Regions from separate parts of the Pseudoalteromonas sp. Ld20 genome, predicted to be linked through region 2. Evidence: predicted binding sites of a transcription regulator. Region 2 holds the regulator's gene; the other holds the start of a gene.
What was found. The regulator FliA, encoded in region 2, starts transcription of late flagellar genes. The targets are predictions, from matches to a motif close to CTAAAGNTNNNNNNNNNNNNGCCGATA.

Region 1: ACJJVX_RS17225 (VC2046/SO_2500 family protein) is a predicted target of FliA. The motif match lies at 3,429-3,455, and genes of this name have one in related genera.

The regions. Positions count from the first base shown of each region.
Region 1 covers NZ_JBISHB010000043.1:8,010-24,642, reverse strand. The annotation lists gene ACJJVX_RS17250 (MHYT domain-containing protein) at 1-1,119, opposite strand, end outside; gene ACJJVX_RS17245 (ion channel) at 1,306-2,286, opposite strand; gene ACJJVX_RS17240 (M48 family metallopeptidase) at 2,402-3,103, shown strand; tRNA gene ACJJVX_RS17235 (tRNA-Tyr) at 3,159-3,243, opposite strand; tRNA gene ACJJVX_RS17230 (tRNA-Tyr) at 3,293-3,377, opposite strand; gene ACJJVX_RS17225 (VC2046/SO_2500 family protein) at 3,490-4,011, shown strand; gene ACJJVX_RS17220 (DUF6172 family protein) at 4,158-4,475, shown strand; gene ACJJVX_RS17215 (hypothetical protein) at 4,580-5,179, shown strand; gene ACJJVX_RS17210 (RNA recognition motif containing protein) at 5,782-6,021, opposite strand; gene ACJJVX_RS17205 (YdcF family protein) at 6,157-6,699, shown strand; gene lipA (lipoyl synthase) at 6,745-7,710, opposite strand; gene lipB (lipoyl(octanoyl) transferase LipB) at 7,707-8,360, opposite strand; gene ybeD (DUF493 family protein YbeD) at 8,380-8,658, opposite strand; gene ACJJVX_RS17185 (serine hydrolase) at 8,997-10,157, opposite strand; gene ACJJVX_RS17180 (septal ring lytic transglycosylase RlpA family protein) at 10,210-10,989, opposite strand; gene rodA (rod shape-determining protein RodA) at 10,989-12,092, opposite strand; gene mrdA (penicillin-binding protein 2) at 12,089-13,972, opposite strand; gene rlmH (23S rRNA (pseudouridine(1915)-N(3))-methyltransferase RlmH) at 13,982-14,452, opposite strand; gene rsfS (ribosome silencing factor) at 14,489-14,806, opposite strand; gene nadD (nicotinate-nucleotide adenylyltransferase) at 14,860-15,495, opposite strand; gene holA (DNA polymerase III subunit delta) at 15,512-16,549, opposite strand; gene lptE (LPS assembly lipoprotein LptE) at 16,549-16,633, opposite strand, start outside.
Region 2 covers NZ_JBISHB010000033.1:207,530-221,909, forward strand. The annotation lists gene ACJJVX_RS09550 (flagellar biosynthetic protein FliQ) at 27-296, shown strand; gene fliR (flagellar biosynthetic protein FliR) at 298-1,077, shown strand; gene flhB (flagellar biosynthesis protein FlhB) at 1,087-2,217, shown strand; gene flhA (flagellar biosynthesis protein FlhA) at 2,311-4,419, shown strand; gene flhF (flagellar biosynthesis protein FlhF) at 4,443-5,921, shown strand; gene ACJJVX_RS09575 (MinD/ParA family protein) at 5,914-6,774, shown strand; gene ACJJVX_RS09580 (RNA polymerase sigma factor FliA) at 6,801-7,511, shown strand; gene cheY (chemotaxis response regulator CheY) at 7,552-7,935, shown strand; gene ACJJVX_RS09590 (protein phosphatase CheZ) at 7,953-8,717, shown strand; gene ACJJVX_RS09595 (chemotaxis protein CheA) at 8,732-10,915, shown strand; gene ACJJVX_RS09600 (chemotaxis response regulator protein-glutamate methylesterase) at 10,982-12,136, shown strand; gene ACJJVX_RS09605 (flagellar motor protein) at 12,129-12,893, shown strand; gene ACJJVX_RS09610 (flagellar motor protein MotB) at 12,899-13,858, shown strand; gene ACJJVX_RS09615 (ParA family protein) at 13,867-14,380, shown strand, end outside.

The DNA.
Region 1 (16,633 bases), on a different contig from region 2:
ATGACCAGGTTGGTTGACTTCGCCTATGCCAAGTCGGATAGGGAATAAGTGACCATTTTTATGTTTTGCGAACACATCACGATTAATGCCAATAACTTTCCCTAAATCAATATGGTCTGCTTTAGAAAGATAATCATCATGATGATTAGCAATGTCATCAGCCATCAGCATTTTAACATTTTTTCCTCGAACTTCGGCTTCACTCCATCCAAAAATACCTACTGCAGCATTATTAAAGCTTAGAATATGGCCAAGGTGATCAATTGTAACTATGCCATCAATCGCAGTGGATAAAATGGCTTCTAAGCGTGATTCGTTACCTGTTTTTTCTTCTAACAACATCCGGTAGCGAACCATGCCGTTTATAATAGCTACAATTGCCGTTAAAAGCATGGTAGAAAAAACGACACTGATGGCCACAAAGGTAAGTTGTGAATCTTTGCTACTGTCATTTAATAATGGGGATGTTGCAACAAATCGTGTGGCGGCCATTCCCATATAGTGCATGCCCGCAACGGCAAACCCGAGAATAATCGCACTGATCAGCCTTGCTTGAATAACTGTAAATTTAGGGAAATGCTGGCTGATATTAAAACGTGTGTACAAGGATATAAACGCAAGTACGACAGCCACAATAATTGATAAACCAAACATGAGTGGGTCATACCGAAGTAGCGGGCTCAACTCCATTGCTGCCATCCCACTATAATGCATGGTCCCGATACCTGCGCCTAACAAAACGGATGGTACGAGTAAATCTATGAATTTTTTATTACTTTTAACTAATAAAGAAATAGCCGTTAAACAAGCCAAAAAAGCAGGAATAAAAGAGAGGAAAGTGATTGCAGGGTCGTAGCTAATATTAGTACACAAAGAAAAAGCTAACATACCAATAAAGTGCATACTCCAAATACCACCAGAGAGCACGAGCGCAGCGGTTGAATTTGCGAGCCTTTGATAGCTCTTAAAGCGTGTTTCTTTTGCCAGATCAATTAAATATGCAGAGAAATAGGCCGCAAAAATGGCCGTTAAAATTGATAGCGTCACCAAAAAAGGGTTAAAAACACCATTTATAATTAAACTAGGGTCTTGATTCGTAATAAAAAACGTTGCAAGCATAATGGCTCAAAATATGGCTTATCCAATAAGTTCACTCATGGAATGCGACAGAAATTAACAAAAGCAAAGCACTTAAAATCAGTGCACTACATTATATAGGTTATAACTTTAGCATTATTAACAGTTGTTTTTATAGCGAGTTTTGCCCAAACCTGTAATTTATTATTCTTTCAACTTGAAAGAAGCCTAGCGAGTCATACGTTTTACAAAGACAACTACGAATAAAGCTAATGAGAAACTACCGCAAAATGCTTCTACAGCGGCGATAAAACGAGAAAATCCGGTTGGCGTAATATCGCCGTAGCCTAACGTCGTAAATGTAACAACACTAAAATAAAAACTATTGAGTAATGCTGATAAGTTATCATTGAAAGAAGCGGATAAATTTAGTTGGAGCGTTTCTCCGGCATATACAACGCCAAAGATAAAGTAGCAAAATGCACAAAAAATGATTAAGCCTAAGCTAAACCTAATGACGTTTTCAGGTTTTTCGCCATATCCACACAATAAGTTGATAGCACTGGATGCTAATTGTTTTTTAGAGCCTTTGGGGTATTGCGCATGGCGCATTCTTAATTCTTTATAGGTAAAGTTACCAGCGAGCTCGAAAAGACCTTGTTGTTCCGATGCTTTACGTAGGTTTCTAAATATTTCTTCAGATTGCTCAAATAGGTCTAGCGCAGTGTTGCGATCTGATTGTTTAAGGGCTGTTTTAGCTTGGCTCTCTTGTAATAATTCAACACCTAAATCAATTTTATCAATGCGCGTGTTGTCCAGCTTAATTCCTAATAAATTAGTATGTTGCAAGTTACAGTAGTGCAGGTTAGCCTCACGTAAATTTGCTTTCATTAATGAGCTGTGTGCGATTGTATTATTAAATAGGTGAGCACCACTTAAATTTGCTCGATAAAAATTACTGTAAGATAAATCAAATCCTTCTTCATCATCATGCTTTATTAGGCTTAAGCCTGTTAAGTTTGCACGCTGTAACTGAAGACCTTGCAATAAACCTCCTTTTTTAGCATAACGTTCTAATTTGTGACTCAGCTCAAGGCCCGATTTATCAAACTTATTATCATGCCAAAAACAAAAACCTGAGCCCATATCTATTTCCTGGCATTGATGCCCATCGGGGGAGGTATACTTACAACAAGGCTTATCAGGCATAATCGGATGCTGCTTTTTAAATTATTCTTAATTATAGGTTAGCAGTTTTTTTGCAAGGTAATATAATAACTCGAAAATTATTCCATATTGCTCACCGTAGCACTAAGAGTTAAATTTGTTTGAATACACATTAAAGCGCAGTCGCCGTCGTAAAACCGTGGCAATTAAAGTTCATCAGCAGGCTGTGACAGTTTATGCACCTATAGGTGTTGCTAAAAAAGAGCTTGAGAGTTGGTTGTTGAGTAAAACAGATTGGATCAATGTGCAAATTACCAAGCAAAGCCAGCAATTAGACACAAGGCAATACCCATTAAAAAATAATCGGGTGGTTGTTTTTGATGATGTTGTACAATTAACTTTTGCTGTAAGTAATCGTAGCCATTGGTTGTTAGTGAAAAATCAGCCTGTGACCACTTTGCAACTCAGTATTTCTGGTCGAGTTAAGCATCAACAATTAATGTATCAAACATTATTAGAAACCTTTTTACACGAACAGTTAGAAAGTTACATTGAAATGCGGGTTAATGATTACTGTTTGAAAATGGCAGAAGCGCTGCCTAGCAGCATTCGGATCCAAACTTATAAACGACGTTGGGGTAGTTGTAATCGACGCAGGGAACTTACCTTTAATTTATTGTTAGTCAGTGCACCACAGTACATTATTGATTATGTAATTGTGCATGAGCTTGCACACTTGAAGTACTTAAATCACAGTGCGCCATTTTGGCTACGCGTTAGTGAATTTTACCCGAACTATAAGCAAGCAACAAAGTGGTTAAAACAACACGGTGCAAGTTTACAATGGGTATTTGATTAATAAAGAATAAAATTATAAAAATTAAGTCTAGAACTAGCAAGGCTAGAAAGAAAAGTGGTGGAGGGAGCTGGATTCGAACCAGCGAAGGCTGAGCCGTCAGATTTACAGTCTGATCCCTTTGGCCGCTCGGGAACCCCTCCACACTAATTTTGTCGCATTTGGCCCCACTTAACTTAGCGGTAAGAAAAGTGGTGGAGGGAGCTGGATTCGAACCAGCGAAGGCTGAGCCGTCAGATTTACAGTCTGATCCCTTTGGCCGCTCGGGAACCCCTCCAATGCAACGGCGCTGATAATAGCAAAATCAGCATTTAAGTAAAGAAAAAAGCTAAAGAAAAATGAAATAAAGCCGATAAATATCTATTACCTACTTTAATCGGCTAAAGTCTATGCAAATCGATGATTTGTTAATCACAGAGAGTCAACTTAACAATCGTCTTGCCATAAGTGTGAGTGAATCACGTCGTGGCGAGTTTGCTTTGTTATTGGCAATGCTTTCTCATGATGCGTTAGATTTTAGTCAGTTTCATCTTCCTAAAACGCCCATAGATGCGAATGTTGTTGTTGAAGATGAAGATCAATTGCGTAAAAAATTAGGAGCAGGGCCAAAACAAGTACTTGCACCAACAGAGTTTGATATGTTGATTGGCCAACATAATGCGCAACGCCTTAATGATGGTGGGATGAGTGACCTTCGATTACGTGCATGTCTAGCGCCAGAACCGTTAGCTATTCGTGATGATAAAATTCATATCCCACTAAATATTATTGATAACTGTGAATTAGTCACCCGTAAACGCCACCAACATAAAGAAACTCAGCTCGATAACCCACAAATGGATGCGGCAGCTTTTTACGACAGCCTTAATAATGAAGCACTTCATCAGCCGTTGCACTTATCTCAAGCTTGACATTAATGTGTCATATTTTGACACTAGACTAATTAATTTACTTTAGTGTAAAAAAAGCATCCAAAAATTAAATGCAATTGCTATAATGACCTCAAATGGTGTTTCATAAATACCATTATCATTTAATAAAGGTAATTAGGAACGTAATGAAGAAAACATTCACGCTGAATCACGAGAAAATCAAATATCCACGTATGGTTGATGCTGCAAAGCATGAAGTAAAAAAATATTTGAAAAGAGAGCGTAACAAAACCTTACCATTTGATGCTGACTACTGGGCATTTGATTGTAAGTTTGGTAATACAGCAGACGATGCACAAGTAGTGCATGTTGCTGAGATAAATAATTCTATCAGTGAAATTGAAAAGCAAGGCTTAACGTCCTTCTACGTTGAAATCATCGCACGCGCTGCACAGCGTCAAGAGCCTGTTGATGAGGAAGAAGAAGACGAATCTGAAGCATAATTGCATCTTTTCGCTAAAAGAATGGGCTTAACTGCCCATTTTTTGTGCCTTTAATTAATCCAGCTTTAAGGTATACTCAAAAAAACTCTTAATAAGGATTTTGCGTGTTTAACCGATCACTACGTATTTTATTTTTTAGCTTATTACCATTTTCTGTTCATGCAACAAACACATGCTTGCAAGATGAAACTAGCTTAACGAAAAACACTTTAACTGAGCAAGACTGGCGTTACGCCACCGATCTGCATGGAAGTAAAGCACTAACAAAAGCGAGTTTGCTGTCAGAGGGGGCAATTTGGGTTAATTTCTCGCGAGTGCCTCGCGTGGATGCCAAAAATAACTCGTGGGTGGAGCTGATTTATGATCTACCAAAAGGTGACTTAAAGGGCGCTGAGACAATACAGCTTACCTATCAAAGCAGTCGTGATTTAGTAGTAAAATTATCTCAAAAAGAATACGGTGGGAAGGGCGATAAAAGTTATGCGCACTATCAACATATTTTGCCTAAAGCCAAAAAGTGGGTAAGCGCATGTATTAATGTTGCTGATTTTAATCGACCTAGCTGGACGCCAACGAATTCAAAGGATTTAGGTATTATTAAAGCGCATGTAAGTGCGGTTTATTTAGTGCCTGATTTAAAAGATGATGAAGGTGGTAACGCGGTCATTCAAGTAAAGTCTATTACGTTATTACCATTAAAATAATGGCATACCAATTAAATAAAACACTGTATTTTAGCAAGCTAAACTCCCGTACATTATAAAGCTGGTATGTCACTTTACGCGTTATACCAATCTGGATAGATATGGAGTCTATTTAATGACAAAAAATTGCGCTATAACTAGGGCGTGTTGACCTTTGTGGATTGAAATTTGTTCAATCTAGGGGCGATTTAATCGCGGCGCGAGGTTTGTAACCTAGCGGGCTCGATAACTGCTCCTGCGTTATTCTACTGGCTCACATCCATGTGAGAATAAGTAAAAACCGAGCAAAGCTTCCGCGTCCTGCTCACGCCCCTTACCTACATCCGTGTAGGTAACAAAGAGTCAATCGCCCCTAGGAAGAACCCTTTGGGCAGCGCATGTTTGGCATTTATACTGCGTTATCGCCTATTTATGGGGAGCAACCACACGACATAGGCTCTGCCTTGCCTAAATACCAAACATACTGCTGCAAAATCAATCACGAAAGGTCAACACGCCCTAGGCAAAAATTTTTATATCTAGTTGTTCTAAATAAAAAATTTTAACGACGCTATAGCGTGATTTAATTCGTTAAATTGTTCAAATATTTATGCAGATTGGTATTAAGCGTCAGCTTTTTTTACTCGGATTTTACTTTTATCTACAGTGCTTTGATTTAATGCTTTAATTGCTACAGAAGCTTCAGCATCATTAGGCATTTCAACAAAGGCAAAGCCTTTTGATTGGCCTGTTTCTTTATCAAGTACTAAATTACAATCGGCTACTTTACCGTGCTCAGTAAAAAGAGTGCGAATTTCATGCTCAGTAATAGTGCGAGATAAGTTTCTAACTAATAGTTTCATTATATGAACCATGGTTTAAAAATAACTAACGTGATTGTCTCAAGGAAAAGCAGTTTGACCTAATGATTAATTACAAACAGCAAAAATAGTTTTAAGCTGATAGCCAAAGAAAAAAGAACAATTGAGAGTGGCGAAATGAAAGCAGTGACGAATAGCGTAATTAAAACAGCAATAATTGTTTTAGGTGGGCCAAATAATAATGACGGCAGTTTATCATTGATAGCAAAAAGCCGTTGTGAGCAGGCTTATCAAACTTATCTAAAAATGCCCGCTAAGATTTTGTGTACAGGTGGATTTGGAGCGCATTTTAATACCACTAACCATGCTCATGGTGAATATACTAAACGTTATTTAATTGAACTAGGTATACCTGAATCTGCTTTTTTACCGGTGGCGCTAAGCCGCTTTACCTTTGAGGATGCATTACTCACTAAGCCACTACTCGCAGCGGAAAATATAACTGCGGCCACTTTGGTCAGCTCAGAGTTCCATATTGCACGAGTTCACTATGTATTTAGTCATGTGCAACCTAATCTAGAGCTAACTTTAGTCAGTGCTAAAACGCCATTATCAGAGATTAAATTAGCGCAATTACATGCCCACGAGCGTGCAGTCATGCCTAGAGAAGTAAAAAATGTGCAGCAGTTTATTGCATTACAGTCACAAAAAAGCCGTTAGTTGCTTAACTCATTACTAACGGCTTTTTCAATTGTGTAGAAATGATTATTTCACTTCTTTACCTGCAGCTTGCTGATCAGCGTGATAACTTGAACGAACAAATGGGCCAGAGGCTGCATGAGTAAAACCAATTTCATCGGCGTACACTTTAAGTGCATCAAACTCTGCTGGTGGTACGTAACGTTTTACTGGTAAATGGTGCTTTGAAGGCTGTAAATATTGGCCGACAGTTAGCATATCTACGTTGTGAGCACGTAAATCGCGAAGCACTTCCTCGATTTCGCTAATTTCTTCGCCAAGACCTACCATTAAACCAGATTTAGTTTTAACTTCTGGGTGTGCTTCTTTAAAACGACGCAATAATTCTAATGACCATTTGTAATCAGCACCAGGGCGCGCAAGTTTATACAAACGCGGCGCAGTTTCTAAGTTGTGGTTAAACACATCTGGTGGTGTTTCGATTAGAATTTCAAGCGCGCGGTCCATACGACCACGAAAATCAGGCACTAAAATTTCGATAGTGATAGTCGGGTTGTATTTACGAATTTCACGAATACAATCAGCAAAATGTTGCGCGCCACCATCACGTAAGTCATCACGGTCAACTGAGGTGATCACCACATAGCTTAGCTTCATGTCTCTGATTGTCAGCGCTAATTTTTCAGGTTCTGCGGCGTCTGGTGTTAATGGACGGCCGTGTGCAACGTCACAAAATGGGCAACGACGTGTACAGATAGCACCTAAGATCATAAAGGTTGCTGTACCGTGGTTAAAGCACTCTGATAAGTTTGGGCATGATGCTTCTTCACAGACTGAGTGAAGACCGTGTTTGCGCATTGCCTGTTTAATGCCATCGATCCGTTCAGTTGATTTAGGCAAACGAATTTTTAGCCACTCGGGCTTACGTAGCATTTCATTTTTTTCAGTCGGTAATACTTTTACTGGGATCAACGCCATTTTTTCAGCGTCGCGCAGTTTTACCCCTGGTTCCATCTTGACTGGCTTATTCATTCGTTTTCAAACCCTTCAGTAAACTTAACTTCAGTTGCATTAAGCTTTTTTATCATGTGTTTAACGAGTCCATTACCTGCTTGTTCAAGGTCTTGTGGGCCGTTTAAATCGGTTGTTTGCACCATATTCATACCCGCATAACCACAAGGGTTTATACGTAAAAATGGGCTCATGTCCATACTTACGTTTAGTGCAAGGCCATGAAAAGAGCAACCGCGACGAACGCGAAGCCCTAGTGAAGCAATTTTACTATCGTTTACATACACACCTGGCGCATCAGCTTTAGCATAAGCACTAATGCCGTAGTCATTGAGTGTATCTATAATACACTCTTCAAGCCATGTCACCAGTTCACGCACGCCTATTTTTAAGCGGCGTAAGTTAAATAGTACATACATCATTTGTTGACCCGGTCCGTGGTAAGTCACTTGACCACCACGATCAACTTTGATCACTTCAATGTCGCCAGGGGCAAGTACATGCTCGTCTTTACCTGCTTGGCCTTGCGTGAATACGGGATCATGTTCAACAAGCCAAATTTCATCAGCTACTGCATCATCACGCGTATCGGTAAACGCTTGCATTTTCTGCCATATCGGCATGTAGCGAGCTCGACCAAGTTGGCGTACTATTAACGTGTTTTCGTTCACAATAAATCTCTATTATGGCTTAAAGCATATGACGCACGTCATCAATATTACTGATCACGTTATAGATTTCTTCAATATGAGCGCCACTGGTAACCGTTACTACTAAGCTAACTGACTCGTAATTACCTTTACTGCTCGGTTTTACTTTTGGCGCGTAATCGCCAGGTGCAATTGGTTGTAACTTAGTTAGAATTTGATCAGTTAAGTTTACGTTCGCTAAACCCATTACTCTAAACGTAAATGGGCAAGGGTACTCTAAATATTCATCAAATTTAGTATCTTTTACAGGTGTAGCCACGACGTTGACTCCTCATACTTAATGTGTGTTTAGTACTTTAAATAACTAAACAATAATCAGATTAGATAACCTATTATCGACCTTATAATAATTGTATTAAGACATTACTGATCCGAAGTAGCAAAAAATCATGTATTACACAATAATTTTAATTATAACAAAGCTATCATTAAAAAATTTTGGTGTGAAAAATTATTTTTTGACGCCATCAATGGCTATTTACGCAATACAATTTACTTACAGGTTACTTGCGGGTTAGATATGGGGCGCATTCTACCATTTTTAAAGTAAAAAAAAACGCCTTGCAGTGCAAGGCGCTTATATTCTTTCGTTACGTTTTACATGATTTGTAAACGTAAGTAATCATAGATTTTGCTAAAGAAGCTACCTTCTTCAACTTCTTCAAGTGTTACAAGAGGATACTGTGCAATTTCTTCGCCTTCAAGCTTTAAAGATAAAGTGCCGACTGTAGACCCTTTAGCCAGTGGTGCTTCTAGAACTTTATCAAGTTTAAAGTCTGCTTTTAAATTTTTACGTTGGCCACGTGGAATTGTGATCGGTGTATCAACTAAAATACCCAGCGATACATTTTCTTTATTACCCATCCAAATGCGTTGTTCAGCAAAACTATCGCCGGCTTTATATGGTGTGATTGTTTCAAAAAATCGAAATCCGTAGTTAAGTAATTTTTTACTTTCTACTTTGCGAGCACGTTCACTTGAAGTACCCATAACAACAGCAATTAAGCGCATTTCATCTTTAGTCGCTGAGGTTACTAAGCTATAACCTGCTTCTGATGTATGCCCCGTTTTAATGCCGTCTACATCTAAACTTTCGTCCCATAACAGTGAGTTACGGTTATATTGCTTTATACCATTAAAGGTAAATGATTTTTCAGCATAAAAAGCATATTCATCTGGTACATCACGAATAAGTGCAGCACCTAGTGTGGCCATATCGCGTGGTGTTGTAAAATGCTCGTTGGTGTCTAAACCATGGCTATTGATAAAATGCGTGTTGCTCATACCTAATTTTTCAGAATGCGCATTCATTAGATCAGCAAAGGCACTTTCGCTGCCAGCAATGTGTTCAGCCATTGCAACACAGGCATCGTTACCCGATTGAATAATAATGCCACGGTTTAAATCTTCAACGCTGATTTGTTTACCGACTTCTATAAACATTTTTGATGATTCAGGGAAGTTTTTAGCCCATGCTTTTTCACTAACAGTCACCATGTCCGTTGGGGCGATGTTACCGGCTTTAATTTCAGTGCCGATCACATAACTGGTCATCATTTTTGTTAAGCTAGCAGGCGCAAGACGTGTATCAGGTTCGCCCTCAGCGATTACTTTACCGGTAGTAAAATCAACAAGGAAATAACCTTTTGCATTAATTTGAGGAGGTGCAGGCATGACCTGAGCGGTCGCTGAGAAAATGGCAGCTGAGCAAACTAAGCCACACATTCCGCTTATAATTTTGTATTTAATAGATTTCATCATACTCATTAATGGTTAAAGTTAAAGATTCGCGTTTCTCATTCTAAAGGTCTTATTGACTGTAAAGCAAGAACGCGTTTTGAAATTGATTCTGTTTTAATTTATCAAGTACTTGCTGAGCTTGCTCTGCATCCTTAATTGGACCTAAGCGAAGTCGATAAATATTATCTTTTTCTACAATACTCGTTGGTAAAGCGTATTGCTGGCGCAGCGTATATGCTAACGCTTCAATATTTTTTAATGTACTTCCTGCAGCCACTTGAATATAACTTAAGCGAAGAGTCGAATCCGCCATAGTAATCGCTTCAATCTTAACCCTCGCTGTACCCTGACGATAATACCCTAATTTATAGGCGGCTGAATAAGATAAATCAATTAGGCGGTCATCATGAAAAGGGCCACGATCGTTTACACGAACAATAACCGACTTACCATTGCTGGTATTGGTGACTTTGACAAAGCTTGGTAAGGGTAATGTTTTGTGCGCAGCTGTCATAGCAAACATATCATAGACTTCGCCGTTTGAGGTATGGTAGCCGTGAAATTTACGGCCATACCATGACGCGATGCCTTCTTCGCTGTAACCTGTTTCATCAAGCATCGGCGTATAACCTTTCCCACGAACAGTGTATGGCCGTCCTGCACTGGCACTTTTAGTCACAGCTGTGACGACTGCATTTTGCATTTCAAGTTGTGTAGGCGGGCGCAAAGGTGCTGAGTCATGACGCATACTATAACGGCTGCTGTGGTCCGTTTTACTGCCTGAACTACTACAAGCCGTTAAGGTTATAATGATAAGCGATATGCTAAAGGATTTAATCGTCGTAAGCATTATTTTAATAGCATCCTTTTATCCGTGGCGATTGACATAATAATACCAAATCCAGCCATGAGTGTGACCATGGATGTTCCGCCATAACTTATTAATGGCAGAGGTACGCCAACAACAGGTAATAAGCCCGAGACCATACCAATGTTAACAAATATATAAACAAAGAATGTTAATGTTAGTGCACCGGCTAATAGCTTGCCAAAAGCATCTTGCGCATTAACGGCAATGTATAAGCCTCGACCAATTATAAATAGGTACATACATAACAGCAAGCACACGCCAAATAAACCAAACTCCTCACTGAGTACTGAAAAAATAAAGTCAGTGTGGCGCTCTGGTAAAAATTCTAATTGTGATTGAGTTCCTTGCAACCAGCCTTTGCCTTCAATGCCGCCTGAACCAATGGCTATTTTTGATTGAATAATATGATAACCAGAACCAAGCGGATCGCTCTCAGGATTAAACAGCGTTAACACGCGTTGCTTTTGATAAGCGTGCATGCCGTAATGCCAAAATGGCCATGCCGCAAGTGCGACTAAAGCGGTTAAAAAACCGATAAGCCGCCAACTTAATCCAGATAAAAATAACACAAACACACCAGAGCTGGCGATTAATATAGAGGTACCTAAATCCGGTTGCTCTTTAATAAGTAATGTTGGAAGCATCACGATGGTAAAGCCGACAACTAAATGCAATGCTCTCGGTGGTAAGTGATTTCGACCTATGTACCACGCAACCATCATAGGCACTGCTATTTTCATTAGTTCAGATGGTTGGAAGCGCGTAATGCCTAAATCAAGCCAGCGCTGTGCGCCTTTTGAACTGACGCCAAAAAGTAGTACACCTACAAGCATCAATAGACCTAAACAATATAAGGGGATGACGAGGCGTTTAAGTGTAGCGGGGGAGAATTGGGCTAAAATAAACATGCCAATAATAGCGCCCGCCATACGTGTAGCATGGCGAACCATCATTGCCATGTCTTGACCGCTGGCGCTGTAAACAATTGTTAAACTGGCGACCATCATAGCTATTAAGGCAAGCAGTAACGGCAAGTCTAAATGCAATTTGTCCCAAATAGAGCGCTTGTCATTTAATTTCATTGCTGGCCTGTATTGCTAAGGAGGTTAACGGGGTTAGCTGAAAAATAGTAATCCATTAATTGTCGAGCGATCGGTGCGCCAACGCTACTGCCACCGCCGGTGTTTTCAACCACAATGGATACGACAATTTGTGGATCATTATACGGGGCAAAGCCGATATAAATAGCGTTGTCGCGGTGGCGTTCTTTTATCGCGTCAGCATCGTAACGCTCACCTTGAGCAATGCTCACTAATTGCGCGGTGCCTGTTTTACCAGCAGGATCGTAATTTACACCTTTGAATGCTTTATGAGCTGTGCCTGTCGTTTTATGAACCGTGTTATGCATTGCATCTAATGCTATTTGCCAATGCTTTGCATCCTTGAGGATAACAGGTGGTTTTTCTTCATTTATAATCGGTGTTACTTGGTCTTCTTGTTTTGCCACTTGTACCAAGTGAGGTGGGCGATGTTCGCCTTTATTAACAAGTATATTTGTTGCGTTAGCAATTTGAATGGGGGTTGCTGTCCAATAGCCCTGACCAATACCAACAGAAATTGTATCACCACGCCACCATGACTCTTTAAAACGGCCTTCTTTCCACTCTTTAGATGGTAAAATAGCGGTGGTTTCTTCATGGATATCTATGCCCGTTAAATCACCAAAACCAAACTGCGCCATAAAATCACTAATTTTTGTGATCCCTAAACGATAGGCAGCATCATAAAAATAAGTATCGCATGATTCTTCAATGGCTTTATAGACATCAACATGGCCATGACCCCAGCGCTTCCAATCTCGCCATTTGTGCTCAACATTAGGTATTTGGAAAAAACCAGGGTCCCACATTTTGGTGTGCTCAGTGACTAAGCCTTCCTCTAAGGCTAAAATTGCCATATGAGGTTTGACAGTTGAAGCTGGGGCGTAACGTCCTTGAGTCGTGCGGTTTATTAAAGGGCGATCAGGGTTTAATAGTGCTTTATAATTTTTACTACTGATACCATGTACAAATAAATTAGGGTCATAGCTAGGATTTGAATACAGTGCGAGTATCCCACCATCTTTTGCATCCATAACAACAACAGCGCCACGCATATCTTTTAAAGTATGTTGAGCTATTTGTTGTAAACCTATATCAAGCGTTAGTACAAGATCGTGGCCCGGTTCAGGTGCAGTCATACTTAATGTGCGAATAATACGACCACGGTTATTAACTTCAACGCGCTGTGAACCTACTTGGCCGTGTAATAAACGCTCATAATATTTTTCAATGCCAAGCTTGCCAATATCGTGAGTTGCGCGATAGTTAGTGCCTTGATCTTCAGATATAAGTTTAGAAAGTTCTTTTTTATTAAGCTTTGCAACATAACCGAGTGCATGCGTAAGAGTATCGCCAAAGGGGTAGTAACGCGCTAAGCGAGCTTCGATACTAAAACCGGGGTATTTGTGTTGATTAACTGAAAACTTAGCGACTTCCTCTTCATTTAAACGCGCCTTGAGTACTTGGCTTTTAAAGCGACGATTATTTTTTATATCATCGAGAAAATCATTTTTTTGTTGCTCTGAAATATCTATAAATTGTGTTAAAGCTGCCAGTGACGCATCAAGGTCATCAACGTTTTCAGGTATGACCTCTAAATTATAGACCGGTTTATTTTCTGCGAGTAATACACCGTTACGGTCATAAATTAAGCCACGATTTGGGGCGATAGGGATAACTTTAATACGGTTATCGTTTGAACGCGTTTGATAATCTTGATGATCATCAACTTGAATAGTGTATAAATTAGAAAGTAAAACCGCGACCAGTAGAGTTACAAAAACAAAACCCACAAATGCGCGACGAGCAAACAGATTAGCTTCTGCTGAGTGGTCTCGGATCGTGGGCCTTTTTTTGAGCATGAGTAAATGTTACTCGCGGTGATATGGGTGGTTATTGTTTAAGCTCCAGCCTCTATATAAGCTTTCTGCAACAATAATTCTTACCAGCGGATGCGGTAGGGTCAAATTTGATAGTGACCATTTTTGCTCTGAGGCTGCGATACATTCTGGCGCCAAACCTTCAGGGCCGCCAATTAGCAAACTCACATCGCGGCCATCCAGTTGCCACTTTTCCATGCTTTTTGCTAATTGGTGAGTATCAAGTGCTTTACCTGTTACTTCAAGGGTGACAATACGATTGCCTTTGGGAATAGCAGCTAAGGTTTTTTCACCTTCAATATGCAAGATACGCTTGATATCGGCATTTTTGCCACGTTTTCCAGCTGGGATCTCAATAAGTTCTAAGGCCATATCTTTAGGAAAACGACGTTGGTATTGTGCAAAGCCAGTTTCTACCCATGCTGGCATTTTAGTGCCAACTGCAATCATTTGTATTTTCACGTGTTACATCCAAGCTCAGTTAAAATTAAGTGGCACTTAGCCCCATAGTTTTTCGAGGTCGTAATAGCTACGTGCTTGATCTTGCATAACGTGTACGATTACATCGCCTAAATCAATCAGAGCCCATTCACCATCGCTTTGGCCTTCATAACCTAAAGGCTCTTGACCTGCGTGACGAGCTTCTTTTGCTAAATGATCAGCAATTGACAATACATGGCGCTTAGAAGTACCAGAGCACACAACCATGTAGTCTGTGATATCTGATTTTTCGCTTACATCAATATTAACTATGTCACGTGCTTTCATATCGTCAATTTTATCTATTGCAAAGGCGAGTAGTTGTTTCGTATCCAAGGTGTTATCTCATTTAAAAGTGAATAGCTGTTATTTTATCACGCAACTGGTATTTATTCATCACTTAGATAAAGCTGATGTGATTGAATATACTGACACACGCTATGGGGAAGAAGTTCATTGAAATGTTTATTATTTTTAATGGCGCTGCGAATGTCACTTGATGAAATTGCATGCTCCTCACCGGGTAAAAAGTATAATTTTCCGCCAAGCTGTGTTGTAAGCTCTTTAATATCGGTGCAAAGTGCTGATTTTTTGTAAGCCAATAGCGCGTCGCTTGCGCTACACGTAAGATCTGGACGTTGGAACACCACAATGTGGCAAAGTGTGGTAATGGTTTGCCATTCAAACCATTTATCTAAGCTATTAAATGAATCCATACCAATTAAAAATAGCAATGGTTTATTTGGGTATTCTGCGCGTAATTCTTGCAGACTTAATAAAGTGTAAGAAGGCCCAGTGCGATTTAACTCGCGTAAATCAAGTTCAAAAAAAGGGTAGGGCGCAATAGCCGCATTTAGCATTGCAATACGATGCTCAGTGCTGATACCTGGTGCGGCTTTATGAGCAGGCAGTGCGCATGGCATAAAATACAAAGTATCTAAATTAAATTCTTCAATACAGTGTTTTGCCATATTAATATGGCCTAAATGAATAGGGTCAAAAGTACCGCCAAACAGCGCAATCATCTTTATATCCTAATGATTAATTGAGTGGATGTGCTGGCAGAGGCATTGCCAATGGTTGGCAAAATACCAAACAAATATGAGCAAGTGCTTGATAAGGCCTTACTAAGTGACCTTGTTTATAACTGGCATCAAATTGCGCAAGTAACAAAATAATATGCTCAAGCGTTTGAATTGATAAGCGATTAAGTGCTTGTTGAACCGGAACTTGTTGATTTTTCCAAATAGCTTTTTGTTTAAATAAGGCTGCCAGTTGTTCACCCTGTTGTAAGCCTAATTGCAAGCTGAGTAAAGTATTCGCTTCTTTGTTCACAGTCCATAAAATGCTCACAGCTTCAGTATTATCGCTTGCGAGTTTGTTGAGTACTTTAATTGCTTGCTGAGCATTACCTTGTAAGAGTGCATCACTTAAATCAAAAATATCAAATTTGGCTTGATTAAGTAGCCCTTGTAATACCTGTTGTTGGCTTATTGGCTCACTTGAATATAGTAACGACAGCTTTTCGAGCTCTTGAAAACAGGCTAATAAATTACCTTCAGTGGCATCAAGTAGTGTTTTTTTTGCATCGGCCTGCATATTTACTTTTAAGCGATAGCATTGGTCATCAAGCCAGCGCGATAAGTGGTTTCCCGTAAGCGGGTAACAGGGTACAAATGCGCCTTGTTTATCTAATGCTTTAAACCACGCACTGCGTTGAATATCTTGGCTGGCTTTAGCGCCAGTCACTATTAATACCGTATCGGGGTTACTCAATTCAACCAAACGTTTAAATGTTTGGCTGCCAACAATACCAGGCTTTTGAAAATTAAGATCAAGTTCAATTAACGTGCGGGCACTAAATAACGACATACTTTGGTATTGAGCTACTAATTCTTGCCAATCAAAGCCCTGCATTAAGGTGAGTTTAATTACTTCATCAAAACCTTGCTGTTTTGCAGCAGTACGAATTTGTTGCGCACATTGTGCAACTTGAAATGGCTCTTCACCAAACACCAAATAAAATGGGTGTAGGTTTTTGTTTAATTGGCCAGAGAGTTGATTAGCGTAAAGTCGCATTACAGTTGAGCAAGCTCTCTGACAATTCTACGGCTCGCTTGTTTGCGAATTTCGTTGAGCAGCAAATCGAATTCTTTTGCTTTA
Region 2 (14,380 bases):
GCGCTTTTAAATATTAAGAGGCTAGTATGGAACCAGAAGTATTTGTTGATATTTTAAGTGGCGCTTTGTTTCTTGTTATTAAATTAGTTTCGGCAATCGTTGTACCTGGTCTGATAATAGGTTTAGTCGTTGCCGTGTTTCAAGCTGCAACGTCAATTAATGAGCAAACATTAAGTTTTTTACCACGTTTATTAATTACGATTAGCGCCCTGATCGTCGGTGGGCATTGGTTAACGCAAGAGTTAATGGATTTTTTTACACGCATGGTGCTGATAATTCCTGAAATTGCAGGTTAATATGGAATTTCCTTTTTCAGTAATAATTCAATGGCTCAGCGATTTTTTACTCCCACTAGTACGCATTAGCTCAATGATCATGGTAATGGCGGGTATTGGTGCAAAAAATGTCCCTACACGTATAAAAATGGGTCTTGCTGTAGTCACTACTTTTCTTGTTGTCCCAGTACTGCCCCCCGCTAGTTTCAATAATTTATTTTCATTTGAAATGGTTCTTGTGGTGATCCAACAAATGTTGATTGGGGTTGCAATTGGGTTTGCTTCGCTGCTTATGCTAAATACCTTTGTAATAGCAGGTCAAATATTGGCAATGCAAACAGGCCTTGGTTTTGCGTCGGTAGTTGATCCCTCAAACGGTATGAGTGTGCCAGCAGTAGGGCAATTTTATTTAATCTTAGCCACCTTACTCTTTTTTGTTTTTAATGGTCATTTAATGATGATTCAAATGGTGGTACATAGTTTTCAAGTATTACCAATAGATGGTACGTGGTGGGCGGTTGATCATTATTGGGATATTGTTACTTGGGGGGGCTGGATGTTTACCACTGCATTAGTTCTTTCACTTGCACCTTTAACTGCAATGCTTGTTATAAGCCTGTCATTTGGCGTGATGACCCGAGCAGCCCCGCAGTTAAATATTTTCTCAATTGGTTTTCCGTTTACATTGGTGGCCGGTTTAGTCATTATTTGGGCTACCCTTGGTAACTTTATGACTCAATTTGAATTTCAATGGTTAAAAATGGTTGAGCTAATGTGTACTTTAGTTGGTTGTTCCCCATAGGAGGCAGTGATGGCTGAAGATTCAGGTCAAGAAAAAACAGAAGAACCCACGGGTAAAAAAATTGATGAATCGAAAAAGAAAGGCCAAGTAGCCCGTTCAAAAGAGTTGGGTACCATGTTCGTTCTGATTTTTTCTGCAATCTCCTTATTAATGTACGGCCCTGATATAGGTAAAGGTCTGTATAATATTATGGGCCGAATGCTTAGTTTAAATCGCAGTGAAACATACGATACAACAAAGATGTTCTCTGTTTGGGCTGAAGTTGCCGATGCACTTGTTTTTCCAATGGCGATGTTTGTTTTTATTATTGTTTTAGCGGGTATTATTGGTAATACACTGTTAGGCGGCTTCAATTTTAGCTGGGAAGCTGCGGCACCCAAAGCGAGTAAAATGTCCCCAGCTAAAGGTATTAAACGCATGCTTGGGCCGCAAGCAGGCGTTGAATTGATTAAATCTATTTTAAAATTTACAGTGGTCGCCGGTTTTGCTGTTTTTTTGATTAATACCTTTTTTGATGAAATTCTACATCTGAGTATTGAGGGGGCGCCCGGGAACATTCTTCATTCTTTAGAAATTTTAGCGTGGATGTTTTTAGGACTCACATGCACCATGGCAATTATTGCAGCAATAGACGCTCCTTATCAAAGTCATACTCATCATAAACAACTTAAAATGACTTTACAGGAAGTAAAAGATGAATATAAAAACTCCGAAGGTGATCCGCAAATAAAAGCGCGGATTAGGCAAACTCAAAGACAAATGTCTCAACGTAGAATGATGCAAGATGTGCCCGATGCTGACGTTGTTGTTACTAACCCAACACATTACTCTGTTGCATTAAAGTACGACACAGAGCGTGCAGGTGCACCAATCGTGCTTGCTAAAGGTGTGGATGAGATGGCTATGCAAATTAGAAAAGTAGCATTAGGTAATGAAGTGCCAATTGTAGAATCCCCAATGCTTACGCGTGCGTTATATCATACCGCTGAGGTGGGCGATCAAATACCGGATCAATTATTTACGGCTGTAGCGCAAGTGCTCGCATTTGTCTTTCAGCTTAAGCGCTTTCAAAAAGGCCGTGGTAAACGCCCGACAAAACTTAATAAAAACCTCCCCATCCCCGATGCCTACAAGCATTGATTTTTAGTTATTAACCTATTTTAATAAATAATTAATAACTGGAATAGTTATTGCAAATTCCGTGTAGTGTCAATTTTTTGAAATTGTAGAGTTATGGAATTTAAAGCTGTATTACAACAACTTAATAGAGATAAAAAAGAGTATTTAAAAGGTGTAGGTACCCCTTTACTGGTACTTGCTGCGCTGGGAATGGTGATTTTACCGTTACCGCCATTTTTACTCGATATTCTTTTTTCGTTTAATATAGCTTTAGCACTAGTTGTGTTATTGGTGACAGTTTACACCATGAAGCCAGTAGAATTTGGCATGTTTCCAGCTGTACTTCTTATTGCAACCATCATGCGTTTAGCGCTCAATGTTGCCAGCACTCGAGTTGTACTTTTAGAAGGCCATAATGGAGGCGATGCTGCAGGTAAAGTTATTGAAGCCTTTGGCTCCGTAGTAATTGGCGGAAATTACGCAGTTGGTCTAGTGGTGTTTTTAATTCTGATCATCATCAACTTTGTAGTAATCACTAAGGGTGCGGGCCGTATCTCAGAAGTATCTGCACGCTTTACCCTTGATGCAATGCCAGGTAAGCAAATGGCAATTGATGCTGATTTGAACGCAGGCTTTATAAGCGCTGAGCAAGCACGTGACCGTCGTGAAGAGGTTACTCGCGAGGCTGATTTCTATGGTTCTATGGATGGTGCCAGTAAGTTTGTAAAAGGCGATGCCATAGCCGGTATCGTTATTTTGATTATCAATATTGTAGGTGGTTTATTTGTTGGAATGATCCAACATGACTTAAGTTTTAGTAATGCAATGGAAGTATACACTTTGCTTACTATTGGTGACGGCCTAGTTGCTCAATTACCTTCATTACTCCTTTCAATTGGTACGGCCATTGTAGTAACCCGTCAAAATGAATCGCTCAATATGGGTGATCAATTTAAGAAACAACTTGGCAATGAAAAGTCACTATTTATCGCCTCAGGCATTTTGATTGTAATGGGCTTAGTGCCAGGCATGCCACACTTTGCATTTTTAAGCCTTGGTGCACTACTGGGGTATTTAGCATATTACACTCAACAAAGTAAGATCAAAGCCGCAGCGGAAAAAGAAGCTGAAACAGCGAATGGTGGTGCATCAGGAACAGGTGTTGCAAATAAAAAAGAGCAAAAAGAACTTAGCTGGGATGATGTTCAGCAAGTCGATGTAATTGGTTTGGAAGTGGGCTATCGTTTAATTCCGCTCGTTGATCAATCACAAGGTGGTGAGCTACTAAATCGAATTAAAGGTGTACGTAAAAAGCTTTCTCAAGAGTTAGGGTTTTTGGTACCGCCAGTACACATTCGCGATAACTTAGAATTAGATCCAAACGCATACAGAATTACTCTGATGGGTGTTTCAAGTGGTGAGGGGGAGCTTAAACATGGTGACGAGTTAGCGATTAACCCGGGACAAGTGTTTGGAGCGATTAAAGGGATTGCTACGAAAGACCCTGCTTTTGGTTTAGATGCAGTTTGGATTAAACCCGATCAAAAAGATGAAGCGCAATCATTAGGTTACACCGTTGTAGATGCTGCCACTGTCGTCGCGACCCATATTAGTCAACTACTTACAAATAGTGCAGCTTTACTACTTGGCCATGAAGAAGTACAAAATTTACTTGATATGCTAGCTAAGAGTCACCCTCGTTTAGTTGAAGGTTTAGTCCCAGATGTATTACCGTTGACAACAATCGTTAAAGTTTTACAAAATTTATTAAATGAAGGTGTCGCAATACGCGATATGCGTTCAATAGTACAAACCCTAGTAGAGTATGGCCCACGTAGCCAAGACCCTGATGTATTAACGGCTGCAGTGCGAATTTCACTGCGTAGATTAATTGTTCAGGACGCTGTTGGTATGTCATCAGAAATCCCTGTCATAACCTTGGCGCCTGAGTTGGAACAGATGTTGCATCAGTCACTACAGAATGCAGGCGACGAAGGTGCCGGAATTGAACCAGGACTTGCAGAGCGACTTCAGCAATCATTAAATGAAGCGCATCAAAATCAAGAAATGGCAGGTGAACCTTCGATATTGCTAACGTCAGGAATGTTACGCACTGTGTTATCTCGTTTTGTTAAGTACACCATACCAGGGTTACGGGTGATGTCTTATCAAGAGGTACCAGACGAAAGACAGATCAAGATTGTCAGCTCAGTAGGCCAATAATCGGATTTTAAAGGGGTTGAATTATGAAAATTAAACGTTTTTTTGCTAAAGATATGCGCACGGCACTTAAAGAAGTAAAAGATGAACTAGGTGTTGATGCGGTTATTATGTCAAATAAAAAACTTGCGAACGGTGTTGAAATCGTTGCCGCTGTTGATTATGACAAAGCAGCCCCAAAAGCGCCTGAAGCAAAACCAGCTATTGCGCAGGCACAAACAAATTCAAACTTTGTAAAGCCAGCACCACAGCGCTCTCAGCCTGAACCACAAGCAAAAGTTGCAGATAGCTTGCAAGCATTGTTAGAGCGTCAAACACCACGTCCACGCTCACCTGAACTTGCATCAATGTTTAGTCAATCTGGATTTGATACAGGCAGCCAATACCAAGAACAAAAACACAGTGCTCGTCAACACAGTGAAGTAAAGCCTAAACAAGATTTTTATCATCGAGATACCGCGCCAGTGTCACGCCCACAAACTCAAGCTCATAGCTTAGGTTTTGATGACGACTTAGACCGTGATTTTGATGATCTAGATACCTCAATGCCTACTAAAGAGGTTGCAAAAACAGATGAGATAACAGCAATGCGTGATGAAATGGCCGCAATGCGTCAGTTGTTAGAGCATCAAGTATCAGGTTTAATGCAGCAGGATATGGCTCGTCGTGACCCAACAAGAGCATGCATGATAGATCGCTTGATAGGTATGGGGATTGATAGTGAAGTTGCAGACCAAATGGCATGCTTTATTCCTGACGATGTATCACGTCAACAAGCATGGCAAGCCTTATTGCAAATGATTGAAAATCAGATGCATACAACTAATAATGAAATATTACGTCAAGGTGGTGTATTTGCATTAGTAGGTCCAACAGGGGTTGGTAAGACGACGACAGTTGCAAAACTTGCTGCGTTGGGTGCACAAAAGTATGGTGCTGATAAAGTGGCACTGATCACAACTGATACATACCGTATTGGTGCATATGAGCAACTAGCTACATACGGACGTATTATCGGCTGTGGTGTTAAGCAAGTTAAAGATGCTAATGAATTAGCTGAAGTTTTATACCATTTACGAAATAAGCGTCTAGTATTAATAGATACGGCGGGAATGAGTCAGCGTGATTTACGTTTAACAGAGCAATTAAACACCTTAATGCGCAATCAAAGAGTTGATATTCGCAATTACTTGGTGCTTAGTGCAACAGCGCAAATTAACGTTTTACAAGAAACCGTAAGACACTTTAAAAAAGTACAATTAAGTGGCTGTATTTTCACCAAATTAGATGAATCACTAAGTTTAGGTGAGATAATTAGTATAGCGATTCAAAATCGCCTCCCAATAGGGTATCTTACTAATGGTCAGCGAGTTCCTGAGGACATCCGGGTGGCTAATGCAGAGAAATTAGTAAAAAAAGCTGAACAATTGTATTTAAAAAGAACAAAAGCACAACATTCGCGACGTCAAGCAGTAGCGTCAAGCACAGTAGGGATGTATGATTAACACAGTATTAGATCAAGCAAGTGGCCTGCGTAAAATGAGTCAAAACAATAATAACGGCGTTAAGGTTATCGCTGTCACTGGTGGTAAGGGAGGCGTTGGTAAAACAAACGTTTCACTTAATACTGCGATTGCTTTGGGTCAACTCGGAAACAGAGTATTAGTATTGGATGCCGATTTAGGCCTAGCAAACTGTGATGTGATGTTAGGATTACGTGTTGAGCGTAACTTGTCTCACGTATTGTCGGGTGAATGTGAGCTCGATGAAATTTTAGTTGAAGGCCCCGCAGGGATAAAAATAGTTCCCGCTACCTCCGGCTCGCAGAGTATGGTTGAATTATCGCCATCAGAGCATGCCGGTCTTATTCGTGCCTTTAGTGAGCTAAATACCGAATTTGATATATTAATTGTTGATACTGCAGCCGGTATTTCAGATATGGTGCTCAGTTTTTCGCGCGCCGCACAAGATGTGATGGTTGTCGTATGTGACGAGCCCACTTCAATTACTGATGCCTATGCGCTTATTAAAATATTAAGTCGTGAACACGGCGTATACAAGTTCAAAATAGTCGCTAATATGGTACGCAGTATACGTGAAGGTCATGAGTTATTTGCAAAGTTATCTAAAGTCACAGATCGTTTTTTAGATGTGTCGATGGAACTAGTTGCAACGGTGCCTTATGATGAAAATATGCGAAAGTCTACGCGCCGTCAAAAAGTAATCGTAGAGCTGTTTCCTAGCTCACCAGCTGCAATTGCATTTAAAACACTCGCGACAAAAGCAGTAAAATGGCCTATACCTAATCAACCATCTGGCCATTTAGAATTTTTCATAGAAAAATTAGTAAACGGCTAATTATGACGGCATCGGTGAATAAAGCGATGGGATATCAATCTACACAGAACTTAAATGTGATTGTTGAGCGCCATGCTTCATTAGTCAAAAAAGTGGCGTGCCATTTAATTGCTCGTTTACCACCAAGTGTACAGTTGGATGATTTAATTCAATCAGGAATGATTGGTTTAATTGAAGCCTCGAAAAACTTTGACGCCACTAAAGGCGCCAGTTTTGAAACATTTGCAGGTATTCGTATTCGTGGTGCTATGCTTGATGAAATGAGGCGTGGTGATTGGGCTCCAAGATCGGTGCATCGCAATAGTCGTATGGTTGCAGAAGCGATATCAGAGTTAGAAAGTGGACTTAATCGTGAACCAAAAGATATTGAAGTTGCTGAAAAACTTGATATTACGCTAGATGAGTACCATCATATTCTTAATGATGTGAATTCTAGTAAAATACTAGGCATTGAAGACCTTGGTGTTGATGAAGATGTAATTACACCAGTTGGACATGATTTAGCACTAGATAAGCCTTTTAATAATGTTAAAAATGATAAGTTTAATCAATCATTGCTAGAGGCAATAAAGTCTTTACCAGAACGAGATGGTTTAGTGCTATCGCTTTACTACAATGATGAAATGAATTTAAAAGAAATTGGGCACATACTCGATGTAAGTGAATCGCGTGTGAGTCAGATACATGGTCAGGCGATGATTAAGCTTAAAGCAAAAATCAATGACTGGATAAACTAGTAGTAAGTAAATATAGGTTCAGACCTCACCGGAGGATGTTTTGGATAAAAACATGAAAATTCTTGTTGTTGATGACTTTTCGACGATGAGACGTATTATCAAAAATCTGTTAAGGGATTTAGGTTTTACTAATGTGCAAGAAGCTGATGATGGCTCAACAGCTTTGCCGATGCTGCAAAATCAAGAGTTTGATTTTGTTGTGACAGACTGGAATATGCCTGGAATGCAAGGTATTGATTTGCTAAGAGCAATCAGAGCGGATGATACGCTTAAGCATATTCCAGTGTTAATGGTAACCGCAGAAGCTAAAAAAGAACAAATTGTAGCTGCTGCACAAGCCGGCGTTAACGGCTACATCGTTAAACCATTTACTGCAGCAACACTAAAAACCAAATTGGAAAAAGTGTTTGAGCGTTTAGGTTAAATAAAGAGGAGAGGCTTATGTCAGCACCTGCTGCGCCTCAGATCAGTTTAGAGCAAGCCCGTCAGCTTGTGGTTTACTTAGAAAACGGTGAACAAGACAAAGCTGATCAACTAATTCTAGATGCGGCGTCAAAAGAGCAGTCAGAACTTTTTGCAGAAGTTGGTAAGTTAACTCGCCAACTTCATGATGCGCTGAAAAATTTTGAACTCGATACACGTCTAGCTGATTTAACCACCGAAGCCTTACCGGATGCTAAACAGCGGCTCAATTATGTTATGGAAATGACAGAAAGTGCTGCTAATAAAACGATGGATGCGGTAGAGGCTAGTTTACCTATAGCTCAGCAACTAGCAGATGAAATTTCACATATCAAACCCACATGGGATCGTTTGATGAACCGTGAAATTGAATTGGGCGAGTTTAAAACGCTCTGCCATAGCTTAGATAAGTTTATGAATAACTCGCATTCTAAGACTGATGAATTACAAGGTCTAATGACCAATGTATTGATGGCACAAGATTATCAAGATTTAACTGGGCAAGTAATTCGCCGTGTTATTGAACTTGTAAGAGAAGTTGAAGATAGCTTAATCCATTTGCTTACTGCATTTGGTACCCATGATGATGGCGACACTAAAGTACAACAACAAGCCATTGAAACACCGCCTGCTGAAGATACACTTGCAGGTCCTGAAGGGCCAATAATTGATAAAGAATCACGTGATGATGTTGTCTCAGGACAAGATGAAGTTGATGATTTGTTATCAAGCTTGGGTTTCTAAGAGGAGAAGACTGCATGAGCTTTGAAGTCGATGAAGATATTTTACAAGATTTTCTAGTTGAAGCTGGAGAAATTCTTGAGCTTTTATCAGAACAGCTAGTAGAACTTGAAAATAACCCTGATGATACCGAGTTGCTCAATGCAATTTTCCGTGGATTTCATACGGTTAAAGGCGGCGCCGGTTTTTTAAGCATGACCGAGTTAGTTGATGCTTGTCATGGTGCAGAGAATGTTTTTGATTTGTTACGCCAGGGTGTTCGAAAAGTAAATTCTGAGCTGATGGATGTTATCCTACAAGCATTAGATACTATAAATGAGATGTTCGCTACAATTCAAAGTAGAGAAAAGCCGACCCCTGCTGATCCTGAATTATTAGCGATAATGCATAGATTGGGGCAACCGCCCACAGCTGATGAAGAAAGCGCCATCGAAGTTACAGAAGCACCAGCTGAAGTAAATGATGAGTCAGCTTCAGGTGACGATCCATTTGCATTTGATTTGTTATTTGATGGACAAGTAGATAGCCCGCAAGCCGATACACAAATTGATGATATATCGGAAGATGAATTTGAAAATTTGCTTGATGAACTTCATGGCAAAGGACAAAGTCCGATAATATCAAGTACGACGGCAAGTAGTGCTAATAGTAGTGATATAACCGATGACGAGTTTGATAATTTATTGGATGAATTACATGGTGTAGGTAGTTTTGGTGCTGTTAGTAATGATATTCCGGTCAGCAAACCTGAAGCACCAAAAGACCCAATAGCACCGGTAAATAAACCCGTGGTAAGTCAAACCGATGATGAAATCAGTGATGATGAATTTGAAGCATTACTTGATGAATTACATGGTAAAGGCAGTGCTCCAAAAGCGACAGAAGAAGCACCTATTGCAGCGGCTACTCCAAAAGTAGCACCCGCAGCACCTAAAGCTGCTGCTCCTGCGCCAGTTTCTAAGCCAGCACCAGTGAGTCAGCCTGCAAAAGTTGCTGATAAACCAGCTGCGGTAGCTAAAAAACCAGCACCAACGCAAGCAGAAACAACAGTTCGTGTTGATACTAAGCGCCTTGACCAAATAATGAATATGGTCGGTGAATTAGTATTGGTTCGTAATCGTTTAGTAAGCTTAGCAACAAATACTGATAGCGAAACTATGGGTAAAGCTATCTCTAATCTCGATGTCGTTACGGCTGATTTACAAGGTGCCGTAATGAAAACCCGAATGCAGCCGATTAAGAAAGTGTTTGGTCGTTTCCCACGAGTTGTAAGAGATTTAGCGCGTAGTTTGAAAAAAGATATAAACTTATTACTTGTTGGTGAAGAAACTGACCTAGATAAAAATCTAGTTGAAGCTTTAGCTGACCCATTAGTGCATTTAGTACGTAACTCTGTTGACCACGGGATTGAAATGCCAGACGTGCGTGAAGCAAGTGGTAAATCTCGAACAGGTACAGTCACACTTTCAGCTTCTCAAGAAGGCGATCATATTTTACTGACCATCAAAGATGATGGCGCAGGAATGGATGCAGAGAAACTTAAAAAGATCGCGATTAATAAAGGCGTGTTAGATCATGATCAAGCGAGTCGATTATCTGATACTGAAGCCTATAACTTAATTTTTGCACCAGGCTTTTCTACCAAAGAAGAGATTTCAGATATATCAGGGCGTGGTGTTGGAATGGATGTGGTGAAAACCAAAATCACGCAGCTTAATGGCTCCGTTAATATCCAATCGGAATTAGGTGTTGGCACTATACTTGAAATCAAAGTGCCGTTAACTTTAGCGATTCTACCCACATTAATGGTGGTAGTTGGTGAGCAAACATTTGCTTTACCTTTGGCCGGTGTAAATGAAATATTTCATTTGGATTTAACTAAAACGAATGTGGTTGATGGTCAGTTGACTATTATCGTTCGTAAGAAAGCGATACCGCTGTTTTATTTAGAGCATTGGTTGGTCAAAGGGGCTGATAGATCATTACGAAAAGCACAAGGCCATGTGGTTATTGTGCAAATCGGAACTCAGCAAGTTGGTTTTGTGGTGGATTCTTTAATAGGCCAAGAAGAAGTAGTAATCAAGCCATTGGATGCTTTATTGCAAGGGACACCTGGTATGGCTGGGGCAACAATTACCTCAGACGGTGGTATCGCCTTGATTTTAGATGTTCCTAATCTATTGAAGCATTACGCAGGATAACCATATATTTATCTTAATACGGGAGTCTAAATTACTCCCGTTGATAAACTTAACAAGAGAATACCAATGGCAGTTAAAGTATTAGTTGTTGATGATTCTAGTTTTTTTCGTCGCCGTGTGAGTGAAATACTAGAGCAAGATAAGGATATTGAAGTTATTGGTTTTGCGGTTAATGGCCGTGAAGCAGTAGAAAAGACCAGTCAGTTACGTCCAGATGTAATCACCATGGATATCGAAATGCCTGTGCTTGATGGTATTAGTGCTGTGAAAGAAATCATGGCTGCAAACCCTACACCTATTTTAATGTTTTCTTCATTAACCCGTGATGGTGCAACAGCAACATTAGATGCGCTTGATGCTGGAGCTTTGGATTTTTTACCGAAAAAATTTGAAGATATCGCTCGTAATAATGAAGACGCAGTTAAGTTATTACAAAATAAAGTAAAAGAAATTAGCCGCAGGCGCCTATCACGTATTAGTAGGCCAACAGCTCAAACACGACCAACAGCACCTACAACACCAACAAGGGTCGGTGGAGTTTCAGCGCGATCGTTAACAACTCCTCAGCCTGATCGTACTTTTAGCAGTAGACCTGCCAGTCCTTCTGTAGCGTCATCTAATAGTTTACGTGCATCAGGAAAAAAATACCAAATTGTCGCGATAGGAACATCAACGGGTGGACCCGTTGCATTGCAAGCAATTTTAACAAAGTTACCAGCCAATTTCCCTCATCCTATTTTACTGATACAGCATATGCCTGCAGCGTTTACACCTGCTTTTGCGGCTCGTTTAAATGGGTTGTGTCAAATTAAAGTAAAAGAAGCACAACAAGGTGACAGACTGTTACCTGGTGTCGCCTACCTCGCGCCAGGAGGTCAGCAAATGCTGATTGAGGGGCGTGGTGGCAGTCGAACATTAAAGGTATTTGAAGACGATAGTGCTAGGATCACTTATAAGCCAAGCGTAGATGTAACCTTTGCAAGTACTGCAAAAGCTTACCAAGGTGATGTATTAGCAGTTGTGTTGACTGGTATGGGAGCTGATGGCCGCGACGGTGCTAGAATGCTTAAACAAGCAGGGGCAACTATTTGGGCACAAGACGAAAAAACAAGTGTTGTTTATGGTATGCCACAAGCCGTTGCGAATGCAGGTCTATCATCTGCAAGTCTTGCGCTCGATGAAGTAGCAGGGCGAATCGTTCGAGAGATAGGTTGTGGATAAGTTATCTTTTTTTGGTTTAGCAATCGCGTTAGGCGCGATTGCTTTTGGTTATGTACTAGAGGGAGGCGTTGTTAGTGCCTTATTCAATGGTCCTGCTTTAGTTATAGTGCTCGGTGGTACATTAGGTGCTGTGATGTTGCAATCTCCAGCAAGTACTTTCATTAAAGCCTTAAAAATTAGCCATTGGGTTTTTTTCCCGCCAAAACGCGATATAGATAGTGCGATTGAGCAAGTAAAAGCATGGTCTCATAAAGCTCGTCAGGAGGGGTATTTAGCTCTTGAGGATGCAGCTCTTACCCACCCGGACCCCTATGCGGCGAAAGGCCTCAGTTTGCTCATTGATGGTGCAAGCGAGAATAAGCTTCGTGATGCACTTGAAATCGATTTATTACTAGAGCGAGATCGTCTACTTGAATCAAGTCGAGTTTATGAGGCTTTAGGGGGCTACAGTCCCACGATAGGTATTCTGGGGGCAGTGCTTGGCCTGATTCAGGCAATGTCATTTCTTACCGAACCGGAAAAACTTGGCGCAGGTGTCGCTACGGCATTTATTGCAACTATTTACGGTGTCGGTTTGGCAAATCTTTTATTTTTACCTATGGCGAATAAGCTAAAATATCAAGTTGAACAAAAAATGCTTTTACATGAACTATTAGCTGAAGGCATCATTGCAATGAGCCAAGGTGACAGCCCAGCAAATATTGAATTAAAGCTAGAAGCATATCGCGTTGAGCGCCCTAACTTGATGCAAGAGTAATATTTATGATCCGCCGTCGTCTTCGTTCTTCAGCAGCAAGCAATCAGCACACTGAGCGTTGGCTTGTATCTTATGCTGACTACATGACAATTATGTTTGCGTTTTTTGTTGTTATGTATGCAATAGCAATCAATAAAGATGAAAGCTTTCAAATACTATCAGATTCATTGGAGCAGGTGTTTGATCAATCAGCTCGCCAACATAGTCAAGAAGGTAAAGGTGTTACAGGCACAGGATTATTGACTGACCGCGTTACGCCAGAAAATGACTTGTTGTTTGGTGAAAGCATACAAAAACAAGAAGCTGGGCCTGAATTACTCGATGGGCAAAGTGAGACTAGTAACATTAAACAAAAACATTTAGGCAAACCCTTAGATAGTTTGTTAACTAAATTGCAATCAGCACTGATTGATGAAATTCGTGATGGTGAAGCAAGTTTAGAATTACATCAAGATTGGTTAATTATTGAGTTAAGTTCAGGCATGCTATTTTCTAGCGGGAGTGCTGTCGCACATAGTCGTGCGAAAACGGTGATCGGTGTCGTTAAAGATATAATAGCGCCCGTTGATAATTATATAAGAGTGCGCGGCTATACGGATAATGAGACTATACAGAACGAAATTTACCGTTCTAATTGGGAGCTATCAGTATCTCGTGCAACTTCTATTTTAGTCGAGTTAGAAGTCCTAGGTATAAACCCTGCCAGAATGGCAATTGAGGGTTACGGTCAATATTCGCCATTTGCTGATAATGATACAGAACAAGGCCGCGCTGAAAATCGTAAAGTGGTTGTTGCCTTATCTAAATATGGATTACCGCCAAAAATACTGAAAGTAGAAGGTGGCCCAGCAATCGAAGAGCCCGAACTTGAATCAATTGAGTTGCCATCGGACGATAACACTATTAAAGTGATCCAATTACCACATGGTGGAATACGAATTACAACGCGCAACGAAAAAAAATAAGGTGTGATGTGAAAATTTGGACGGTGGCAAATCAAAAAGGCGGAGTGGGTAAAACAACCACTGCTGTCAGTCTTGCTGGTATTTTAGCGCTGCAGGGAAAGCGAGTATTATTGATTGATACTGATCCTCATGCATCATTAACTTATTATTTTGGAATTGACTCTGAAGATTTAGAAGTCAGTGTTTACGATATTTTTGCACGGGGTAACTCGATGCAAAGTGAAGAAATTTTACAAGCTTTATGTCCGTCTAATATAGATAATTTAGATATCCTGCCGGCCACCATGGCAATTGCGACGCTCGATCGCAGTATGGGTAATAGAACAGGTATGGGGTTGATATTAAAAAAAGCCTTAGCAAAAATTAGTGATCATTATGATTACGCTATTTTAGATTGTCCACCAGTACTTGGTGTTCTTATGGTGAATGCTTTGGCTGCAAGTGAGCGTATTTTAGTTCCGGTACAAACGGAGTTTTTAGCATTAAAAGGGCTGGATAGAATGATGCGAACTATGGAGTTAA